4 regions of the Arsenophonus nasoniae genome follow, and region 2 is predicted to be linked to each of the others. Evidence: predicted binding sites of a transcription regulator. Region 2 holds the regulator's gene; each other region holds the start of a gene.

Region 1 (5,833 bases), 830 kb from region 2:
ATGATCTGGAGCCACCCTATCGTGAGAAACCCGAAATTGACAACAAATCCGATCAAAAATGACAATATATCTGATCCTTTGATGATACCAGAGGCGACCTCTTCTTTAGCTAGCTGGTTAACTTATTTAACCAATCAGCATAATAAAATTATCGATATGGGGCTGGATCGGGTTGGTATTGTTGCTCGTCAACTGGATCTTTTACAACCGGCACCGAAAGTGGTTACGGTTGCAGGAACAAATGGTAAAGGAACTACCTGCCATACACTGGAAACTATTTTAATTGAAGCCGGATTAAAAGTCGGCGTTTATAGCTCTCCACACCTGCTGGATTATACTGAGCGTGTTAGGATCCAAGGTAAAACATTGCCTGAAGAGGAATTTTGCCGCGTTTTTGCTGCTATTGAATCTAAACGCGGCACAACAACCTTGACCTACTTTGAATATGGTACCTTAGCAGCTTTGCAATTATTTAAACAGGCTAAACTTGATGTAGTTATTTTAGAAGTCGGTTTAGGTGGACGATTAGATGCCACCAATATTGTGGATGCGAATATTGCAGCGATCACCAGCATTGCATTGGATCACATTGATTGGCTTGGTAATGATCGGGAACAGATTGGTTATCAAAAGGCCGGTATTTTTCGTTCAGGACGCTATGCGGTTGTGGGTGAACCCGATATGCCAAAGTCGATTAATGAGGTAGCTCAAGCATTGGGCGCAAAGTTATTTCGTTGTGGGGTAGATTGGCAATTTGAACCACAAAATGATCATTGGCATTGGCAATCCCATGAGCATGATTTTAAGCAGTTACCTTTGCCAAATGTCCCATTGGCTAATGCTGCAACAGCATTGGCAATTATTGATTGTTTAATCAAAGAGGGTGATGCCATTAGTCGGGCCATATCTTTGCAAGCGATTCAGCAGGGATTAATCAAGGCCAAATTACCCGGACGCTTTCAAATTATCTGTCAGCAACCATGTGTAATTTTAGATGTTGCGCATAACCCCCATGCAGCGGCTTATTTAGCCGATAGACTCTCTTGCTTGCCTAGGCAGAAAAATACTAAAGTTTATGCAGTTGTCGGTATGTTAGCCGATAAAGATATAAAAAGTACTTTATCTTATCTGGCTCCCCAGGTTGATAAATGGTATCTCGCTTCATTAAGTGAAATACGTGGCGCTGATGCTGCACAATTAGCACAATATGTTGATTCACCTTACCAATTTGATACGGTTAAAGATGCCTGGTTGCAAGCAATGAATGAAGCTAATGAACAGGATATAGTCGTGGTTTGTGGCTCATTTCATACTGTCGCTGAAGTGATGGAACTGCAGATAAAAGAGGAAAGCTTAAGTGGCCAGTAAGTTTCAAAACCGTTTAGTGGGAACGATTGTTATTGTTGCCATTGGGGTTATTGTATTACCGGTATTATTGGATGGGAACAAGAAATACAATGAAACTGAATTTGCAGCGATCCCTTTGGTGCCTAAAAGCAGCGATGAATATGAAATTGAACCTATTGCGCCAATTAATCCAAAACCACTAGTGACACCCTCAGAGAGCGCTGCACAAGCAATGATTTCTGAAGCTATTTCTGATTCAAAAGCCAAATTAGCAGATAGTCAGTCCACTCAACAGCAAGCAAAGTCAAAACCGGTAGCTAAAGTTGAAAAACCAGCGTTAGAGCCAGAACAAAGTACTAAGTCGAATGAGAAAAGCAAAGCACCACAGGGACGGGCTTATGTCATTCAGTTGGGCGTACTAAAAAATGCAGCAAAAGTGGAAGAGATTATTGCTAGATTACGTTTATCTGGCTATCAGGTCTACACTGAGCCATCATTACCCGTTAATGGTCAATTGACACGAATTTTTATTGGCCCAAATGCGTCGAAAGAAAAATTGCAGTCCAGTTTGTCGGAATTGAAAGATTTAACCGGCTTACAAGGTCAAATACGCAGTTATAAGCCTTAAAATGGGTATGTACTAATAGACAAAACATATTGATACTAATCGATTATATTAATTACTTACGCGGCGATCATGATTTATCTTTTCGCCGCAAATTTTTGCCGCTGTTCAGCAAAATATCTAACGCAAACGTTTTTGTTTTCTGCTAAAATGCGTTCGACCATGCTGAATGTTTAATTTCTTGGATTAAAATTATGGTTTGGATTGATTACGCTATTATTGCCATTATTGGTTTTTCTGCCTTGGTTAGTTTAATTCGTGGTTTTGTACGAGAAGCTTTATCATTGATTACCTGGGGTTGTGCTTTTTTTGTTGCTAGCCAATTTTATCCTTATCTGGCAACTTATTTGACTCGTTTCGACGACCCGCTGATCAAAGATGGTATTGCCATTGCGATCTTATTTATTGCAACGTTAATTGTAGGTGCTGTAGTCAATTATGTAATTAGTTCGTTAGTTGAGAAAACAGGATTATCAGGCACTGATCGGGTGTTAGGCGTCTGTTTTGGTGTATTGCGCGGTATATTAATTGTGTCGGCAATCTTGTTTTTCCTGGATACTTTTACACCCTTGCCAAAAAGTGAAGATTGGCAACGTTCTGAATTGATACCCCAATTTAGTCATATTATTAGATGGTTTTTTGATTATTTAAAAAATGCGTCAAGTTTTTTACCGGAAAATATCACTCCGCTTGGCTGATGAGGAAAAAGTTGATGTGCGGTATTGTCGGTATTGCTGGTTTCACACCAGTTAACCAATCAATTTATGATGCGCTAACAGTGCTTCAACATCGTGGGCAAGATGCTGCAGGTATTGCGACAATTGATGAAAATAAACAATTTCGTCTACGTAAGTCGAATGGCTTAGTAAAAGATGTGTTTGCCGCCCGCCATATGCTGCGCTTGCGGGGCAAAATGGGGATTGGCCATGTGCGTTACCCAACCGCAGGTAGTTGTAGCGCTTCCGAAGCGCAACCTTTTTATGTTAATTCACCTTTTGGCATTACATTGACCCATAATGGTAATTTGACTAATGCGCATGAATTAAGAAAAACGCTATTTGAAACGGCTCGTCGTCATGTAAATACTTCTTCTGATTCAGAAATTTTGCTCAATGTCTTGGCTCACGAACTCGATCAATTTGCTCATTTTCCGCTGAGTGCGGAAGATATTTTTAGCGCAATTGCGGCAATGCATAACAAAGTTCGTGGTGCTTATGCTTGTGTCGCAATGATTATTGGGCATGGTTTAGTGGCGTTTCGTGACCCGTTTGGTATTCGCCCTTTAGTGCTTGGCAAGCGCACATTGGAGGATGGCCAAAATGAGTATATGGTTGCTTCGGAAAGTGTCGCTTTAGATACCCTTGGTTTTGAATTTTTGCGTGATGTGGCACCAGGGGAAGCAATTTATATTACTGAACAGGGGCAACTTTTTTCCCGTCAATGTGCAGAAAATCCACAGCTAACCCCTTGTCTGTTTGAGTTTGTTTATTTAGCTAGACCCGATTCTTTTATTGATAAAATATCGGTTAATAAAGCTCGTTTGCGGATGGGGCAAAAGTTGGGCGCCAAAATTGCCCGCCAGTGGCAGGATTTGGATATTGATGTTGTGATCCCGATCCCTGAAACTTCTTGTGATAGTGCACTAGAAATTGCTTATATTTTGGGTAAACCTTATCGCCAAGGCTTTGTTAAAAACCGTTATGTAGGGCGCACTTTTATCATGCCGGGACAGCAAGAAAGACGTAAGTCGGTACGTCGTAAGCTCAATGTTAATCGGGCCGAATTCCGCGATAAAAATGTTTTATTAGTCGATGATTCTATTGTGCGCGGAACAACTTCTGAGCAGATTGTTGAGTTAGCACGTGAAGCAGGCGCAAAAAAGGTCTATTTTGCTTCGGCATCACCAGAAGTTCGTTTTCCCAATGTTTATGGTATTGATATGCTGTCAGCTAATGAGTTGATTGCTCATGGCCGTGAAGTCGATGAAATTTGTCAACTTATTGGTGCGGATGATTTAATTTTCCAGGATCTTTCTGATTTAATTGCTGCTGTTAGAGAGGAAAATCCAGATATTACTGCTTTTGAAAGTTCGGTCTTTAATGGTATTTATGTTACTAAAGATATTGATCAAGCTTATCTGGATTATCTGGAAAATCTCCGTAAGGATGATCAGTTAAAAGAACATAATGAAATTGAAAATTTAGAAATTTACAACGAAGGCTAATTTGTTGTTATATTTTGAATTAAGTTAGACTTCATCGGATATCGTTAAGTTTACAATCCTGAAGTCTATTTTATCGTTATTATTGAGCAAAAATGATGCAGAGAATAATTATCGGACTAACAGGTGCCAGTGGTGCGATTTACGGTATTCGCTTACTCGAGGTTTTACGTTCTGTTGCTGATATTGAAACCCATTTAATTGTTAGCTCGGCCGCCAAGCAGACATTAGCAATCGAAACCACTTATAGTCTACGTGATGTTCAAGCAATGGCTGATGTTGTTTATGATAATAGGGATATTGCTGCAGCCATTTCTTCTGGCTCATTTATTACCTCCGGTATGATTATTATGCCGTGTTCAATAAAAACCTTATCTGGCATTGCTAATAGTTACAACGATACGTTAATTGCGCGTGCGGCTGATGTGATTTTGAAAGAGAAGCGTAAATTAATATTAGGTGTCAGAGAAACACCTTTACACTTAGGCCATTTGAGATTAATGATGAATGTTATAGAGATTGGTGCGATAATTTTTCCACCGATGCCAGCTTTTTATCATCAGCCAGAAACAATACAGGATATTGTCGATCAAACTGTCAATCGCGTATTAGATCAATATGGTATCACATTACCCCAAACGTTGTTTACTCGTTGGCAGAATGCTAAGTAATTGTTTCTTCTGATGAAGTTAGCAGTAATGATTCTAACGCTTTTTTTAAGTCAACATAGTGAAATTTAAATCCAGCTTCTTCAAGCCGCTTTGGTATAGCTTGCTGTCCACTTAACATTAATGCGGCGGATTCTCCCATAATCGATTTAATAACAAATTCTGGCGTTCTAATCAGTGCTGGGCGATTAAGAACCTCAGCCAGGATGGCACTAAACTGGTCATTATGAACGGGATAAGGAGAAGTAATATTAAACGTGCCAGATAATGCAGGCGTCTCCAGTAGATAAATAATAGCATTGACCACATCATCAATATGAATCTAGGGAATATACTGTTTTCCTTTGCCTATTGGCCCGCCTAATCCGGCTTTAAATATCGGTAACAATTTCCTTAGCACCCCGCCTTCTTTTGCCAGCACGACTCCGGTTCGTAGCAAACAAACGCGAGTTTTGTCACTTTCGGCTTGTAATGCCAAGGATTCCCATTTTTTGCATAATTGGTTAGTGAATTCGGCATGGGGCATATCTGATTCAGTGACAACGGTTTGTCCCTGATCACCATAATAGCCAACTGCTGAGCCAGATATAAAAGTTTTTGCTGGTTTTTTGCTAGCCTTAATCAGTTGGCTTAAGCGTTCGGTCATTTTCCAGCGGCTTTCACATAGAATTATTTTTTGTTCTTTAGTCCAAGGTTTATTTGCAATTGGTTCACCGGCAAGGTTAATAATGGCATCAAAGCCATCGAGATTATCAATCTCGTTTAAGTTTGTCAGACAATCAACATGACGACCAAATAGGGTGTAAACTTTTTGACATGATCGGCTCAAGACGGTGATAGTGTGTGAATGTATCACAAGCTGTTGCACCAGCCGTGAGCCAATTAAACCTGTACTGCCAGTAATAAAAATCCGCATTATCACTCCGTGGTTTTCATTTACGCTATAAGTAACTATAGCATTGATATTTAAAG
Region 2 (5,833 bases):
ACTTTCTATCGTGAAGCTAAAAAACATTATGATGAAGATGAAAATTTTGCTGAATTGGCACGTAATTACGTGGTTAAACTGCAGTCTGGTGATGAATATTGTCGTAAAATGTGGCACAAATTGGTTGATATTACCATGGCGCAAAATCAACAAACCTATCAGCGTTTAAATGTCACGCTGACTGAAGACGATGTGATGGGTGAAAGCTTATATAATAATATGCTGCCTGATATTGTCGCTGATTTAACGGCTAAAGGGTTAGCTGTTGAAAGTGATGGCGCTATGGTTGTCTATTTGGATGAATTTAAAAATAAAGATGGCGATGCCATGGGGGTGATCATCCAGAAAAAAGATGGTGGCTATCTCTATACGACAACAGATATTGCCTGCGCAAAATATCGTCATGAAATACTTCACGCCGATCGCGTGTTGTATTATACCGATTCACGACAACACCAACATCTCATGCAAGCTTGGGCTATTGTACGTAAAGCCGGCTATATTCCTGATACAATGTCATTAGAGCATCACATGTTTGGTATGATGCTAGGTAAGGATGGTAAACCGTTTAAAACTCGCGCCGGCGGAACTATCCGGCTCGCCGATTTACTTGATGAAGCGATTGAGCGTGCAGCTCATCTTATCCGTCAAAAAAATTCAGCTATGCCAGAAAAAGAGTTACAATCGATTATCCAGGCGGTTGGTATTGGTGCAGTAAAATATGCCGATCTATCGAAAAATCGTACCACTGATTATATTTTTGACTGGGACAATATGTTAGCTTTTGAGGGTAATACCGCGCCTTATATGCAATATGCCTATACCAGAGTGGCCTCAATTTTTAAGCGAGCTAAGATTAATCCGGCAACCTTAACCGCGCCGGTGATATTGGCCAATGAATATGAGCAAGTGCTAGCGATACGTTTATTGCAATTTGAAGAGACAATACTCACTGTTGCTCGCGAAGGTTTACCACATATTATGTGTTCTTATTTATATGATCTGGCTGGTTTATTTTCTAGTTTTTATGAACATTGTCCAATTTTGAATGCAGAAAATGACGCATCAAAACAAAGCCGATTAAAACTGGCGTTACTAACGCAAAAAACCTTAAAAATTGGTCTAGACACATTAGGAATTGAAACGGTAGAAAGAATGTAATCCTTTACTGGCTATAGGCTGCCAATAGCGCAGCCTACTAATTATATTATGCTGCTTAAGCCAAAAATCATTATCGTGGTAGCGATAAAATAGACGGTTAAGCCAACATAATGGTCAGAAAATAAAAGAAACAAATGATACGATCATTAACAATGCAACAATCGCAGTACATAAACCATACTTAAAATCGGTATCCATAACCTCACCTCACTATTCTCACAGCTTTATTCATAAATTCGCTAATGAAAAATCATTTAATGTCATAACATCATACAACAAAAAAACTATTTTTTATTATATCATCAAGGAAATATTGATTAACACTTTTGTTTTTATAACAAATCAGACAAAATGAACAGTTTACTGATAATTTAATTATCAGTGGGTTATTTTTATAGTTTAATGATAGTCGTTTTTAAATAATAGTAATGGATTTGGAAATGGTGCAGGAGTCTTTTTAACATGGCAACAATTAAGGATGTGGCAAATTTGGCGGGGGTTTCAACTACCACCGTATCTCATGTAATTAATAACACCCGTTTTGTTGCCAAAGAGACAAAAACGAGTGTTTGGGCAGCCATTAAAACACTTAATTATTCTCCCAGTGCCGTTGCTCGTAGTTTGAAAGTTAACCATACTAAATCCATTGGTTTACTGGCTACCTCTAATGAAGCCCCTTATTTTGCAGAAGTCATCGAGTCAGTAGAAAACAACTGTTATAGTCAAGGATATACATTAATCCTGTGTAATTCACATAACAACCTCAATAAACAGCAAGCCTATTTACAAATGTTAGCGCAAAAAAGGGTTGATGGTTTATTGGTAATGTGCTCCGAATATCCAAAACAACTACTCCAGATGTTAGAGGAATACCGTAATATTCCAATGGTTGTGATGGATTGGGGGCAAGCTCATGGTGATTTTACCGATGTCATCATTGATAATGCGGTTTATGGCGGTTATCTTGCCGGGCGTTATCTGATTGAACGCGGGCATCGTGATTTAGGGATTATCTCTGGACCATTAAAACGCAATACTGGCAGTGGCCGGCGGCAAGGCTTTCTCAATGCCATGAAGGAAGCTAACATCCAGCCACTGGATAAATGGATTGTTGAGGGTGATTTCGAGCCAACTTCCGGCTACGACGCGATGAAGCAAATTTTAAATCATCAACCAAGACCGACCGCTATTTTTTGTGGTGGTGACATTATGGCAATGGGGGCTATCTGTGCAGCGAATGAATTAGGCATTCGGGTTCCACAAGATATCTCTATTATTGGCTATGACAATGTTCGCAATGCACGTTTTTTTACGCCAGCACTAACCACCATTCATCAACCTAAAGAACGTTTGGGTCAAATGGCTTTTACTATGCTGCTGGATCGTATTTTTAATAAACGCAAAAATGCGCAAACTATTGAAATACATCCTGAGCTTATTGAACGCCGTTCGGTTGTCGATGGTCCATTTATTGACTACCGCAGATAATCGCTAGATTTAAATTTCTTCAATTAGCTAGCCACTCGGCATTCAGCGTTTCGCTATTACCTAAATAATCAAGTAACCAACTCAAGGTCGGAGAACGTTTTTCTTCATTCCAAATAACACAACACGGACTATCAGGTAAGGGTTGCTTAATCTGTAAAGTTTTTAATTCATTTTTGCGGCAAAGTTGCTCTACCCGATGTTTAGGCGCAAATCCTAAACATAACCCATTTTTTAAACAAGCTAAACCACTTTCCCAATCTGGCACAATAAGCCGTTTTTGGTTATCCAATGCCCAAGTTTCTCGCTTTGGCAAGTAGCGAGAGGTATCTTCTAAACATAAACTCGGATACTGACGTAATTGTTGATCACTAATTAGACCGTTCATTTGTGCTAAAGGATGATTTATGCTGACAACACATGACCAGGGCATAAAGCCCATATCACGAAAACTATATCTATCACCAATCGGGGAGGCGCGAGTGGCACCAATCGCAATATCTACTCGAGCATCGACCAACGACTCCCATACACCATTATAAACTTCCTGTTGAATAAAAAGTTCAATATCAGAAAAGTGACGATAAAAATCTAATATTAATTGCAATATTCTCTCGGGCTTAACAACCCGATCAATAGCAATACTAAATTGTCCATGCCAACCATTGGCAATCTGTTGACACTGATGGCGTGTTTCACGCATTGTTTTGATAATATGGCGCGCATTTTTAACGAAAAATTTACCGGCATCAGTAAGAACAACATCACGATAACGTCGTTCAAACAAAGGAACGGCCAGCCACTCTTCCAGTTGTTTTACGGTATAACTTACTGCAGAGGGAACTCTATGTAACTCAACGGCAGCGGCACTAAAACTGCCCGTTCTTTCAACGGCATCAATCACTTCAAGGGAATACTCTGACCACATAGCCTCTTACCTGTCAAAATATTTGATAACAATATGCAAATAATAACGCTTCACAACAAAAATTCATCTCTTATACAATAAAAAGCGATATTTGATATTATTTAATTTATTGATACCAATATGAATAAAAATAACCCCAATAAACATAATTTTGGCTTTATGCTTTATCTAGCTGGCTTAAGTATGCTCGGTTTTTTGGCCATTGATATGTACTTACCTGCTTTTAGTATAATGCAACAACAACTCAACACCTCAGCAAATACCATCAGTGCAAGTCTTAGTCTATTTTTATGTGGTTTTGCCTTCGCACAACTTAGTTGGGGGCCGCTTTCCGATCGTATTGGTAGAAAACCCGTTTTATTAATTGGGTTGGCACTATTTATTTTTAGCTGTCTAACAACACTCTGCATCACTAATGGTACACAATTACTTATTTTGCGATTTATTCAAGGTATTAGCGTTTGTTCAACAGCAGTCATTTGGCAGGCTTTGGTCATTGATCGTTTTAGTGGCCACTATGCTAAACGGGTATTTGCTACCATTATGCCTTTAGTTGCACTATCGCCCGCATTAGCCCCTCTATTAGGTGCCTGGATCCTTACTAGTAATAGCTGGCAAATGATATTTTTTAGTTTAGCTATCATCGGAATATTGCTTTTTTTGGCCACCCTTTTATTACAGGAAAAAAAACGTTTAGAAAAAACACAGAAAATAAAATCCACCACCTCTTTTATCACCTTCCTACGTTCTGCCGTATTTAGTGGTAATGTATTAATTTATGCCGCCTGTAGTGCCGGATTTTTTGCCTGGCTAACAGGCTCTCCATTTATTTTAACTGAAATGGGATATAATCCGCAGGATATTGGCATCAGTTACGTACCTCAAACCATCGCTTTTATGTTCGGTGGCTATGGTGGACGTTATTTCATAGCCAAAATAAAAAACCAAATCTTGCTGCCAATGATTCTTATCGGTTATGCACTAAGTGTATTGATTATCTTTATTCTTGCTATTTTTTCACAACCTAATTTATTTACTCTGTTACTACCTTTCTGTTGCATGGCTGCGATGAATGGTGCTTGCTATCCTATTGTGGTATCAAATGCATTAAGTGTTTTTCCTAAAGTCAGTGGTAAAGCCGCAGCGTTACAAAATACTCTCCAGCTAGGTTTATGTTTTGCGGCGAGTCTGGCCGTATCTAGTTTAATTACTAACCCGCTGCTGGCAACTAGCGGTATTATGGTTGCTACCATCATTCCACTGCTAATAGGCTACTGGCTGCAAAAAAGTAAAAATTCAGCCAATACCACAACGGAAGCCTTCGAGTAGGAAAATAAATCTTTCAACAAACGCGGGTGAGATTGCTGACTTTGACTAACGAGCATATTAAGCGCTCATTTTTTCAGTAGCCGTCTTCGCATATGTATTATGTAAAATTTTATTTATTGGTGAAATGAGAATATTTAACTTTCTCATTTCGATCAGATCTCATGACTTAAAAAGCAAAATTACCATCCACATTAATTTAAAAAACAAGCCATTCTTTAAATTGATATGAAATCAATGACGGTAGGAATTTTTTTCCAACTTAGCAGGAAAGAGGTTGATGTGGCAAAAGGCCCAAATCCGAAAAGAATAAACAAATCATCTGAAAAAATATCTGAACATAAGCACGCCTTTGGCGTGAGCATCGCGGCAAAGGCGCTCTATTTCTAGGCAATTCCCTTCTCGTCTTTTATACTCTGCTCTATGTACATCCCCAGACCTGCAAAACTGCTATTTCAATACGATGACGGATGGAACCTTTTCATCGAAAATAATCACGTGGATGAATGGCAACTACTCTCTGTCGAAAAGATGCTCGCCTGCAGCACCTGCGCTATGGGCGTTCGCCGTTATTGCTGTTCTTCACCTGAATGCTCTCATTCACGCTTCTTTTGTCAAACCTGTAAATCCAAAGCCTGCAGTGCGTGTGGCCTCAAAGGCACCGAACAGTGGATTGCCCAGCAGCGCCATATTTTGCCGGATTGCGAATGGCAACATATTACCCTCACTATGCCTCACCTGCTTTGGCCTTTTTTTTAACAATAACTGGTGCTTGCTCAACCAACTCTTTCGCTGTGCAACCCGCGCCATACTCAAACACGCCAAGCGCCAAGGCCTCGAATTGGCATTTTTTGTGCGCTGCATACTTACGGTCGCCAACTCAATCAACATCCGCATATTTATTTATCCGTCACGCGTGGGGACTCACTCAAT
Region 3 (5,833 bases), 1.4 Mb from region 2:
CAACTTGCGGATCATTAAGGTTGGTAGATAGCTTGATAAACCACAGGTTAATCCTAAGATCGTGAATCCAAGACCTGCTTCTGCCCAGTTCCAATTGAATTCATTAATCATGCTTGGTAGCACGACACCCAGCGAAGTAAAAGTGGTTGCTGTTGATAAAAAGTAAATTAATCCCAGTAAGAGTAACATATACCATGGGTAAATAGGACCAAACATTTGTTGTTGTGCAGGCATTATAACTCCAAAGCAGACAACTATTGCATGAAAACAGTAAGCTTAACAATATACTGGTTTATTCAACATGGTAGTTGTTTTTATTTTTACTCATTATGTCGTGGGACATGTATCAATTTTGTGTTTAGCCATGCAATACTATCCTTATATTCATTAGGAAGTAAGGGTTGTATTGTCTTTAGTGAGTTATTTATCGCTTGCCAATTATTACTACACAAATTTAGATGGCCTACTTTACGCGCTGGACGAACATCTTTTTCATACCAATGTAGATGAACTAAAGGTAGTGACAACCATGCGGGATTTAATGCTGTACCTATCAAATTAATCATGACGGCCGTAGTATCTATGTTAGGGGTAGGAATTGGCAGATTTGAAATGGCCCGCAAATGGAGTTCAAATTGACTGATAGAAGCGCCATTTTGCGTCCAATGGCCACTATTATGAACCCGTGGCGCTAATTCGTTAATGAGTAGTTTATCATTTAAAATAAAACACTCCATTGCCATCACACCGACATAATTTAATGTTGTCATAATGGTCGACAGCATCAATTCTGCCTGCGTTTGCAATTTTTTATCAGGCTGAGGAAAAGCGATACTGGCTCGTAGCATGCCCTCTTGATGCAGATTATATGTTAGTGGGTAAAAGACACATTGGCCCTTTATATTACGTGCACCAACAAGTGAAACTTCACCAGTAAAGGGAATAGCTTTTTCAACAATCGCCTGGCCATAAATTTCAGCGGGTAGTATTGATAGATTGTTAGGTGTGATACGCCATTGACCACGGCCGTCATAACCACCAGTGCGACATTTAACAATAACAAAATCGCCTAACTCGGTAAATAATTGTGGCCATTGTGTTTGATTAATAAGCGGCTGCCAAGGCGCCGTCGTTAACGATAAAGAATCTAGTAGCTGTTTTTGTGGCAACCGGTCGGCCAATTGTGGAAAGATATCGCGATTAATAAAACTAGGCTGGCGAGCTAATTCACATGTAAGCGGCGTTTCTGGCCAGCGTTCAATTTCGGCTGTTATGATGCTGTGTTGATAAGGGATCGTCTCTAATGTATCATCGATACCGATAGGATAGACGCTAATGCCTATCGGTTCTCCGGCTTGACGTAACATGCGACCTAACTGGCCATTACCAAGGACGCAAATCGGTTTCATTCCCCCTCCCGCGGATCGGGATGGCTTAAGACATCATTAGTTTGTTTTAAACGCCAGATGGATAAACGCTCATAAAGCTCACTATCTGTGCCAGCGAGGAATTGAGCTGCCAACAATGCTGCATTCGCTGCTCCTGCTTTACCAATTGCAAAAGTAGCTACCGGAATACCCTTTGGCATTTGCACAATCGAATAAAGACTATCAATACCATTAAGCGTGGCGGTTACAACAGGGACGCCAAAAATAGGAATTAGCGTTTTAGCTGCTAGCATACCGGGTAAATGTGCGGCTCCACCAGCACCAGCAATGATAACCTTGAATCCTTTTTCTTTTGCTTGTTCAGCAAATTTGAAGAGTTTATCTGGTGTGCGATGAGCAGAAACAATTTCTACGTGATGAGGTAGTGTGAGTTCACAGAGTATATCGGCAGCATATTTCATCGTGCACCAGTCGCTTTTGGAACCCATAACGATGGCAATTTTGGGGCTAGAATGTGACGATTTCTGTGCATCAAATTGAGCGCTCATTAATTTGTTGCTCCTGCTTTAAGTCATTTATTGATGGCAAATTAAGTGAGATAATATCATGGCTAATAAAGAAGGAAAACGTTTGCCTAGTTTTTTCATCGCAGGATTATACTGAGATGGGAAATGTTAATAAAAAGGGAAATGAAGCAACTCGATAGTTTTAGGCGTTATTTTGATCACTGAGCCATTTTGATCCCAAGCACCTAACACTGCTCGGTGTAATATTTTACCATTAACATTAATTTCATGGATCGCTGGACGGTGCGTATGGCCGTGGATCATCCAATCGACTTGATATTTCCGAAATTTTTCAATTACCGCTTGTTCATTGACATCTGTAATGTATTCTGGCTTAAGCTGGGTGGCAGATTGGCTATTCTTACGCATTCTTTCAGCGATACGGTGGCGGGTTGATAAGGGAAGCGCTAAAAATAGCCGTTGCAACCAGCGATTATATACTCGTTTTCGATAACGCTGATAGGAAATATCATCAGTACAAAGCGTATCACCGTGTAAAATGAGGATATGGTGGCCATGTAGTGTTAACACTTTCTCCGCGGGTAATAAGGTCATGCCACTTTCTTTGGCAAATTTTTTACCCAGTAAAAAATCACGATTACCATGAATAAAGTAGCAAGGGACGCCTTTACTTTGTAGTTCCTTGAGTTCTTGCGCTATTGCTTCATGTAGTAGGCTGGGATCATCATCACCGATCCAATAATCAAAAAAATCACCTAATATATACAAAGCCTTAGCTTGACTCGCTTGTTCGCGTAAGAAATGCAGGAAACCGGCAGTAATAGCCGGCTCTTTTTCACTTAAATGCAAGTCAGCAATAAATAAGATTGCCATAGTTTGTAATTATTCGTTAACTGTTACGCGTTGAATGATAACATCTTCAATGGGTACATCTTGATGTAGGCCACTACGACCTGTAGTGATATCTTTAATTTTATCAACAGTCTTCATTCCGTCAACTACTTCGGCAAAGACACAATAACCCCAACCACTGTCCTGCTCTGAACGGAAATTGAGAAAGTCGTTGTCGACAACATTAATAAAGAATTGTGCTGTTGCTGAATGTGGCTCATTGGTTCTAGCCATCGCAAGAGTGCCACGTTTATTTTTTAATCCGTTATTCGCTTCATTTTTTATTGGATCCTTAGTCGTTTTTTGCAGCATTCCTGGTTCAAAACCGCCACCTTGGATCATAAATCCTTTAATAACACGATGAAAAATCGTATTATCGTAAAATCCATCACGACAATAGTTTAAAAAATTTTTTACCGTTATTGGCGATTTCTCATCAAAGGTTTTAATGACAATATCGCCAAAATTAGTGTGAAAAGTTACCATAATCACTATCCTGATAAATCGTTATATGTAATGTAAAAATCAAAAGCAAATAATCATAATTTAAAGTAGATCAGCTATTTTATACCATATTGGGCTGATTACGTCAGTATTTGTGGAATATTGAATAATTTCCTTGCGCGCCGTAGTTGCATAACTCAGAATATAGGGATCCAATAGCCGTGTTTATTGGTAGCAAGGGCATCTTGCATCGCCTTGTGATCAAAGTAAACCATTTACCGCAAGTACCGCTGATGATGGAAAAAGTCTCAATGTTGAAAATTTATAATACACTAAGTCGTCAAAAAGAAGAGTTTAGACCGATTACGCCAGGTAAAATTGGCATGTATGTGTGTGGTGTTACTATTTATGATTTATGTCATATCGGCCATGGCAGAACCTTTGTTGCTTTTGATGTGATTAGTCGTTATTTGCGTTATCTTGGGTATGATTTGACTTATGTACGTAATATCACTGACGTGGATGACAAAATCATCAAGCGGGCTGCAGAAAATAATGAGACATGTGACGCTTTAACATCACGTATGCTGATTGAAATGTATAAAGACTTTGATGCCTTAAATATTTTACGGCCCGACTTTGAACCAAACGCAACGCACCATATTAAAGAAATTATTGCTTTGACCGAGCGACTACTTAAACGCGGTCATGCTTATATTGCTGATAACGGCGATGTCATGTTCGCTATTAATAGCGATCCGGATTACGGTCTATTATCCCGCCAAGATCTCGAGCAATTACAAGCAGGCGCGCGTGTTGAAGTCGCTGATGTCAAGCGCAATCCATTGGATTTTGTGTTATGGAAAATGTCTAAACCCAATGAGCCAAGTTGGTCTTCTCCTTGGGGAGATGGGCGACCAGGTTGGCATATTGAATGCTCTGCCATGAATGGTAAACAATTGGGTGAACATTTTGATATTCATGGTGGTGGGGCAGATTTAATGTTTCCGCATCATGAAAATGAAATAGCGCAATCAACCTGTGCTAATGATGGGCCATATGTAAACTATTGGATGCATACTGGAATGGTTATGGTTGATCGAGAGAAAATGTCAAAATCATTAAATAATTTCTTTACCATTCGTGATGTATTGGCGCATTATGATGCCGAAACGGTGCGTTATTTCTTATTATCAGGGCATTATCGTAGCCAATTAAATTATACCGAAGAAAATTTAAAGCAAGCTCGCACATCACTTGAGCGTCTTTATACCGCTTTACGAGATACGGATGCTAATCATGTTAAATCTGCTGATAATGAAATATTTAAGCAGCGTTTTATGGCAGCCATGAACGATGATTTTAATACGCCGGAGGCCTATTCAGTGCTATTTGATTTGGCAAGAGAAATTAATCGTTTGAAAGTCGATGATATGGCAATGGCGAATGAGTTAGCCGTACAATTACGTCAATTAGCAAATATATTAGGGTTATTAACGCAAAATCCGGAACAATTCTTGCAAAGTCGCGCACAAGTTTCTCATAGTGCTGAAATAGAAAAAATTGAGGCATTAATTAAGCAACGTAATGATGCTCGCAAAAATAAATTCTGGGCACAGGCTGATTCGGCGCGTGATGAACTGACTAGAATGGGTATTATATTAGAAGATAGTCCGCAAGGAACCGTATGGCGTCGTAAGTAAACAACAGTAGCTAATTTTAGTCTATCTATCTGTTGTTGTTAGATTGATTATCTTTAGGTGAGTTTGATTTGCTGTGTGCATGAATGTTTTCTTATGTGAGTTATTGAAATTGTAGAATGGGCGGAAAGCAGAGCGGCAGCTAAGCTTTTCCCGTTAATACGACACTATCTCTATTCTTCTATTTTCATTATGTTCAAAGCTTCGGTGGTTGAAACAAATCGGCAATCATCACATAAATAATCAATGTATAATTTACCATTTAAATGATCTATTTCATGTTGAATAAGTCTTGCTAAAAAGCCTTTTGCATGAGCACTTATTTTCTTACCTTCTAATGTATAAGCCTCATAATATATTTCATTATAGCGATAAACTTCCCCCATTTTATTTGGTATTGAAAAACAACCTTCCCAATCTTTAATTTGCCCTGCATTTAATATAGGAGTATAAACCGGATTTATTAGTATAGTTGGTGATAAAGTATCATAAACATCTTTACGCTTTTCTTTTGCCTCTGGAGGTATCTGAATAATTACGATTTTAAATGGATAACCAACTTGAGGTGCGGCTAAACCGGCGGGTTTTCCTAAAGGGCTTTTTAAATTATGGAAAAATTTTTGAAAAGTAGAAATAAATTTTTGTTGGTTGCTATTTAGTGGGAATATTACAGATGTTGTTGACTCAAGTAATATATCGTGCTCGTCTTCTTCAATAGTAACTAATTGTATCGTATCTTTCATATCATTACCTTTTTTGCCATTGGTTAATGCATAACAACAATCTATTTTATTAAGGAATAATAGAATTAAACACAAAAATATTATCTTCATGATTGCTAATGATCTTTTCGTTTATTTAGTTGTGTTATTCAGAATATGGG
Region 4 (5,833 bases), 1.0 Mb from region 2:
GGGGTTATTGTGACGCCTAATTAATAGATGATCTTATTCATTACGATTGAGTTTAATAATCTAAATCGCAATATTGCAAATGATAAAACAAATGATAATCATTTTCATAATTTTTTAATACATTTTTGCAATATATATATAAATAATATTAAATAACCTTTTTATTAAGCAACCAAAATCATTTTGAATAAAAAACACTTTTGTAATAGGTTATATCTTTCAATATTGCGCGAAAGATTTAATTAACAATTTCATCATTAAGGTTATAAGCAATGCAGGTAATGAGGGAATATTGTATTGCTGTTTGTTACAAAGACGGATTTTACTGATTGACCAACTTACTTATTTTAATATAAAAATATTTATTGGCATCCTTGGTTAATATTTATCTGTTATTCAAGTTAAATCAACAAGTTTAGCTTACTCGTTCGGCTATAACATCGAATTTAATGATGTGAATTTTCACGCGGTCGAATAAATAGCGCTGGAATGGCAATCAATGACATTAACCAAAATACCCAGTTATGGTGAAAAGGAAAATGTTCATAAACAAAACCTACAACGATTGTCACTATCGCTAACCCGGCTCCTAAGGCCAATGCCGAATAAAATGCCTGTAGACGAATAATTTCATCTTCGTTACGGGCGCTAATAAAACGCATCGCCGCAAGATGACAAACAGTAAAAGTACCACTATGTAAAAGTTGGCTCATTATCAGTATCGGTAAAGCGGTAAAACTGGCCATTAAGCTCCAACGAATCACCGCACAACTCGCTGCTAACAATAATAATCCACTCGCCTGCCAATGACGAAAAAGGACATAACTAAAGGTAAACACAATCACTTCAGCAACAATACTTAAAGACCATAATAGACCGATAATAGCATCGGAATAACCTACTTCTTTCCAATAAATTGAAGAAAAGCCATAATAAGCTGCATGAGAGCTCTGTAATAAGGTAATACAGAGTAAAAAGCGCCAGACTGAGCTATCAAGCAATAATTGTTTCAATGAGATTGTTGTATTGGCGATCTGGCGATAAGTGGCTTTAGGCAGAACAGTAGGTTGTAATAACATCGTCAACAGCATAATGACTATGCTGGCAAGTAATGCATAGATAATTATTTTATGCCCCCAGTTATTGGCTAAATAACCCATCGAAGAAGCGCTAATTATAAATGCAAGCGAACCCCAAGCCCTTACTTTACCATAATCAAATGTTATCTGTTTTTGCCAACTAGCGGCTAAAGCATCGGTTAAAGGTACCATTGGTGAAAAAAAAAGATTGAAAGCCAACATGATAAATAATAACCATAACCAGTTTGAACTGACGATAAATCCTATAGCAAAGATCAACGTTAAACCAGCAAATAGACGCAAAGTGGTAATTAGGTGACGAGATCCTTTTACTATCGGTGCGATCATCAAAGAACCAATAAAACGTGCGCTAAGGCCGGTTGCTAACAAAATACCGATTATATCAGCCTCAAGCCCTTCACCATTTAGCCACATTGCGATAAAAGGCAAAAAAATGCCATAAGCAAAAAAATAAGTGAAATAATCTAACGCAAGCCAACGTGTTGATGGAATAATCATTATTTATTCCCATTTGATTATCATGTAAAAAGCCCGATTCATTTAACAACTAAAACGGGCTAAAACAAATCACTAAATTTTACTTATTTATGCATAGAACAGGAAACTGCTGGCACATCAACAATACTTTTTGTTTTACATTTTGGATCACACTTTCATCATCAATCTTGTCCAAAATATCACATATCCAATTGGCCAATTCAGCTGATTCTTTTTCCTTAAACCCACGACGAGTAATGGCAGGTGACCCTATACGAATACCGGAAGTAACAAATGGGCCCTTAGGATCATTCGGTACACTATTTTTATTGACAGTAATATTAGCACGACCCAGTGCGGCATCTGCCTCTTTACCGGTGATCCCTTTATCCACTAAATCTAATAAAAATAAATGATTTTCAGTTCCACCAGAAACAACCTTGTAGCCACGCTTGATAAAAACTTCAACCATCGTTTTCGCATTTTTAGCCACTTGCTGTTGATAAGTTTTAAATTCAGGCTCCATCGCTTCTTTTAATGCAACCGCTTTACCCGCAATAACATGCATTAATGGACCGCCTTGAGCGCCAGGGAATACAGCAGAATTTAGCTTTTTGTAAAACGCTTCATCACCACCTTTAGCCAAAATCAAACCACCACGAGGGCCGGCCAAAGTCTTATGGGTAGTAGTCGTCACAACATGCGCATGAGGAACAGGATTAGGATAAACACCAGCAGCGATCAAACCCGCGACATGCGCCATATCAACAAATAAATAAGCACCTACACTATCTGCAATTTGACGCATCTTAGCCCAATCTACCACGCCGGAATAAGCAGAAAAACCGCCAATAATCATTTTAGGTTTATATTTTTGTGCCTGAGTAGCTATATCGTCGTAATCAATTTTTCCTTTTTCATCGATACCATAAGGAACGATATTATAAAGTTTACCGGAAAAATTGACGGGTGAGCCGTGGGTTAAATGTCCACCATGTGCCAAATTCATGCCTAACACAGTATCACCGGGTTGCAATAAGGCCATATAAACAGCAGTATTAGCTTGCGAACCTGAGTGTGGCTGAACATTAGCAAAATCCGCATCAAATAAAGTTTTCGCCCGATCAATAGCAAGTTGTTCAACAATATCAACATATTCACAACCACCATAATAGCGCTTACCTGGATAGCCTTCAGCGTATTTATTCGTAAGTTGGGAACCTTGAGCCTGCATGACTCTTGGACTGGTATAATTTTCTGAAGCGATTAACTCAATATGCTCTTCCTGACGCTTAACTTCATTTTCCATTGCTTGCCATAGTTCTTGGTCATAATCTGCAATACTCATTTCACGCTTTAACATTTACTTCTCCTGACTCAGCCACATTTTAAATCGCTATTCAATTAAATGAATAGCACACAGTGTAAACTCTTTTAGCTCACTGAGATAGCCCCAAAATAAAAAATTACGCAAACGATTGCTATGTATGTATTATCAAATATAGACATTTCTCAATAGCGATTTGATCGCCAATTAAAATACGCTAACTCAATCTCATTTTTACAATTAATTATTTACTTTTAACCTGAAACAATTTAAGTTGCATTTAAAATGCAACTTTAAGCCCTCAGTTAACTTTAGGAATTTTATATGATTGATTCTCAAACTATCGCCACCGTTAAATCAACTATTCCTCTTATTGTTTCCACTGGTCCTAAATTAACCGCTCATTTTTATCAACGGATGTTTCAACATAACCCTGAATTAAAAGATATTTTCAATATGAGTCATCAAATTAATGGTGATCAAAGAGAAGCTTTGTTTAATGCCATTTGCGCCTATGCTGCCAATATTGATAATGTTTCGGCCTTACTACCTGCGGTTGAAAAAATTGCCCACAAACATGCTAGCCTAAATATAAAACCTGAACATTATTCGATAGTTGGTCGACATCTATTACATACCATTGATGAGTTATTTCAGCCTGGAAAAGAAATTATTGATGCCTGGGCTAAAGCTTTTGATGTGCTGGCCGATATCTTTATTAACCGTGAAGAACAAATCTATAAAACAAATGAAGAAAATATCGGCGGTTGGCGTGGTTTGCGTCGCTTCAAAGTGGCTAAAAAGATCCCGCGTAGCGAAACGATCACCAGTTTTCAATTTATTCCAGCAGATGGTAATGAGATAGTCGATTTTCTTCCTGGACAATATTTAACCATTTATTTACAGGATCGTGAAAAACTAACCAATCAACAAATTCGGCAATACTCATTAACCAATGCACCTAATGGTGAAAGTTATTGTATCGCGGTAAAGCGTGAAGAAAATGGCAGTGTGTCAAACTATCTGCATAACAATATAAAAGAAGGTGATATCGTCAAATTGGCACCACCTTGCGGAGATTTTTTTTGGCAGTGAATACTGATACACCAGTAACGTTGATTTCAGCCGGTGTCGGCTTAACGCCAATGATAAGCATGTTGGAAAAGCTACATCAACAACAACATAAAGCGCCATTAAATTGGCTACATGCGACAGAGCATGGTGGACATCACGCTTTTGCTAATGAAGTAAAAAATAAATTAACCGATTTTATCCATGGCTTCAGTGCCGTTTGGTATAACAATCCACGTGAGCAAGACAGACAAGCTGAACAGTATCAATACCAAGGACTAATGAATCTGTCAGAAGTAAGACAACAACTTAATATTAACAATATGCATTACTATTTCTGTGGCCCTGTCAACTTTATGCAATTTATTGCCAAGCAGTTGCTCACCATGGGAGTAAATACCAGTCACATCCACTATGAGTGTTTTGGACCACATAAAGTTATTGAGGGAAATGAACAATAACCCTTGAAACTCTCACTAAAACCAAGATAAGTGGTAACAGGTGGAATAGGAGGTTACAGATTCCATATCAACTCCTTTGTAACTTTCAACCATCTGTTACCCTTTAAAATCAAATAGCTGCTTCATCCTGCTCGCCGGTGCGAATCCGGATCACATGAGCAATATCATAAACAAAGATTTTACCATCACCAATTTTTCCCGTCTGAGCCGTTTGCGTTATCGTCTCGACACAACTGTCAACAATATCGTCTGGAACAACAATTTCAATTTTTACTTTAGGCAAAAAATCAACCATATATTCTGCGCCGCGATAAAGCTCTGTATGACCTTTTTGGCGTCCAAACCCTTTTACTTCCGTGACTGTCATTCCGGTTATGCCGACATCTGCTAAAGCTTCTCTTACATCATCTAGCTTGAACGGTTTGATAATTGCATCAATTTTCTTCATCAAATTATCCTATTATCACCAGTTTTTACGACCAAAAGCCGAAGTAATTGGGTAACGCCTATCCTTATTGAAATTTCGAATAGTAATGCGTGGACCTATCGGTGCTTGACGTCGTTTATATTCATTAATATCAACTAGCTTAATCACCTTACGTACTGTTACTTCATCAAATCCAGCCGCAACTAATTCACTGACCGATTTATCCTGTTCAACATAACCTTCAAGGATCGCGTCCAGCACAGGATAAGGTGGTAAACTATCTTGATCGAGTTGCCCTGGTGCCAGCTCAGCAGTAGGCGGCCGCTCGATAACGCGCTGAGGGATGTTTGGTGAAATCGTATTACGATATTTTGCCAACTCAAATACTAACGTCTTTGGTACATCTTTAAGCACCGCAAAACCGCCGGCCATATCACCATAAAGACTAGTATAACCTACCGCCGATTCACTTTTGTTGCTGGTCGTTAATACTAAACGGCCACTCTTATTTGATATTGCCATCAAAATGATAGCCCGACAGCGAGCCTGCAAATTTTCTTCGGTTGTGTCGGGAGCCATGTCTGCAAATAAGGGCGACAAACCAGCCATAAATGCATCATACATAGCTTCAATAGATACTATCGCAAATTCAATACCTAACAATGTAGCCTGTTCTCTGGCATCATGGATGCTTATCTCAGCGGTATATTTAAAAGGCATCATGACTGCCTGAACGTTATCTTTTCCTAAAGCATCCACTGCAATAGCTAAGGTTAAAGCTGAATCAATTCCGCCTGATAATCCCAAAATAACACCTGAGAAGCCATTTTTATTAATATAGTCACGGGTTGCCATGACTAATGCTTCATAAACTTGTGCGGTAGAAGATAAAGTTTTAGCTAAATTAGCTACTGGTAGCGGTTCGCCATCATTAAATTTACACTGGATAACCTGCTCAGCAAACTGCGCT

Evidence for each region. The regulator PurR, encoded in region 2, represses purine synthesis genes. The targets are predictions, from matches to a motif close to CANGCAAACGTTTGCNTG.
Region 1: a site for PurR is predicted at 2,095-2,112, ahead of cvpA (colicin V production protein). Genes of this name have one in related genera too.
Region 3: a site for PurR is predicted at 2,008-2,025, ahead of purE (5-(carboxyamino)imidazole ribonucleotide mutase). Genes of this name have one in related genera too.
Region 4: a site for PurR is predicted at 3,045-3,062, ahead of glyA (serine hydroxymethyltransferase). Genes of this name have one in related genera too.

The regions. Positions count from the first base shown of each region.
Region 1 covers NZ_CP038613.1:2,484,707-2,490,539, reverse strand. Annotated here, with positions in the region: gene accD (acetyl-CoA carboxylase, carboxyltransferase subunit beta) at 1-62, shown strand, start outside; gene folC (bifunctional tetrahydrofolate synthase/dihydrofolate synthase) at 67-1,368, shown strand; gene dedD (cell division protein DedD) at 1,358-1,975, shown strand; gene cvpA (colicin V production protein) at 2,167-2,670, shown strand; gene purF (amidophosphoribosyltransferase) at 2,685-4,196, shown strand; gene ArsFIN_RS12385 (UbiX family flavin prenyltransferase) at 4,292-4,864, shown strand; partial or broken gene ArsFIN_RS12380 (TIGR01777 family oxidoreductase) at 4,857-5,777, opposite strand.
Region 2 covers NZ_CP038613.1:1,658,857-1,664,689, reverse strand. Annotated here, with positions in the region: gene argS (arginine--tRNA ligase) at 1-1,161, shown strand, start outside; gene purR (HTH-type transcriptional repressor PurR) at 1,624-2,649, shown strand; gene punR (DNA-binding transcriptional activator PunR) at 2,669-3,574, opposite strand; gene punC (purine nucleoside transporter PunC) at 3,695-4,903, shown strand; gene ArsFIN_RS27370 (transposase zinc-binding domain-containing protein) at 5,324-5,659, shown strand; partial or broken gene ArsFIN_RS28790 (IS91 family transposase) at 5,669-5,833, shown strand, end outside.
Region 3 covers NZ_CP038613.1:3,091,464-3,097,296, reverse strand. Annotated here, with positions in the region: gene ArsFIN_RS15790 (MFS transporter) at 1-234, opposite strand, end outside; gene purK (5-(carboxyamino)imidazole ribonucleotide synthase) at 321-1,409, opposite strand; gene purE (5-(carboxyamino)imidazole ribonucleotide mutase) at 1,406-1,936, opposite strand; gene lpxH (UDP-2,3-diacylglucosamine diphosphatase) at 2,063-2,788, opposite strand; gene ppiB (peptidylprolyl isomerase B) at 2,798-3,292, opposite strand; gene cysS (cysteine--tRNA ligase) at 3,562-4,953, shown strand; gene ArsFIN_RS15760 (peptide deformylase) at 5,124-5,693, opposite strand.
Region 4 covers NZ_CP038613.1:2,693,997-2,699,829, forward strand. Annotated here, with positions in the region: gene ArsFIN_RS13715 (3-phenylpropionate MFS transporter) at 447-1,598, opposite strand; gene glyA (serine hydroxymethyltransferase) at 1,678-2,940, opposite strand; partial or broken gene hmpA (NO-inducible flavohemoprotein) at 3,229-4,436, shown strand; gene glnB (nitrogen regulatory protein P-II) at 4,546-4,884, opposite strand; gene ArsFIN_RS13735 (NAD+ synthase) at 4,900-5,833, opposite strand, start outside.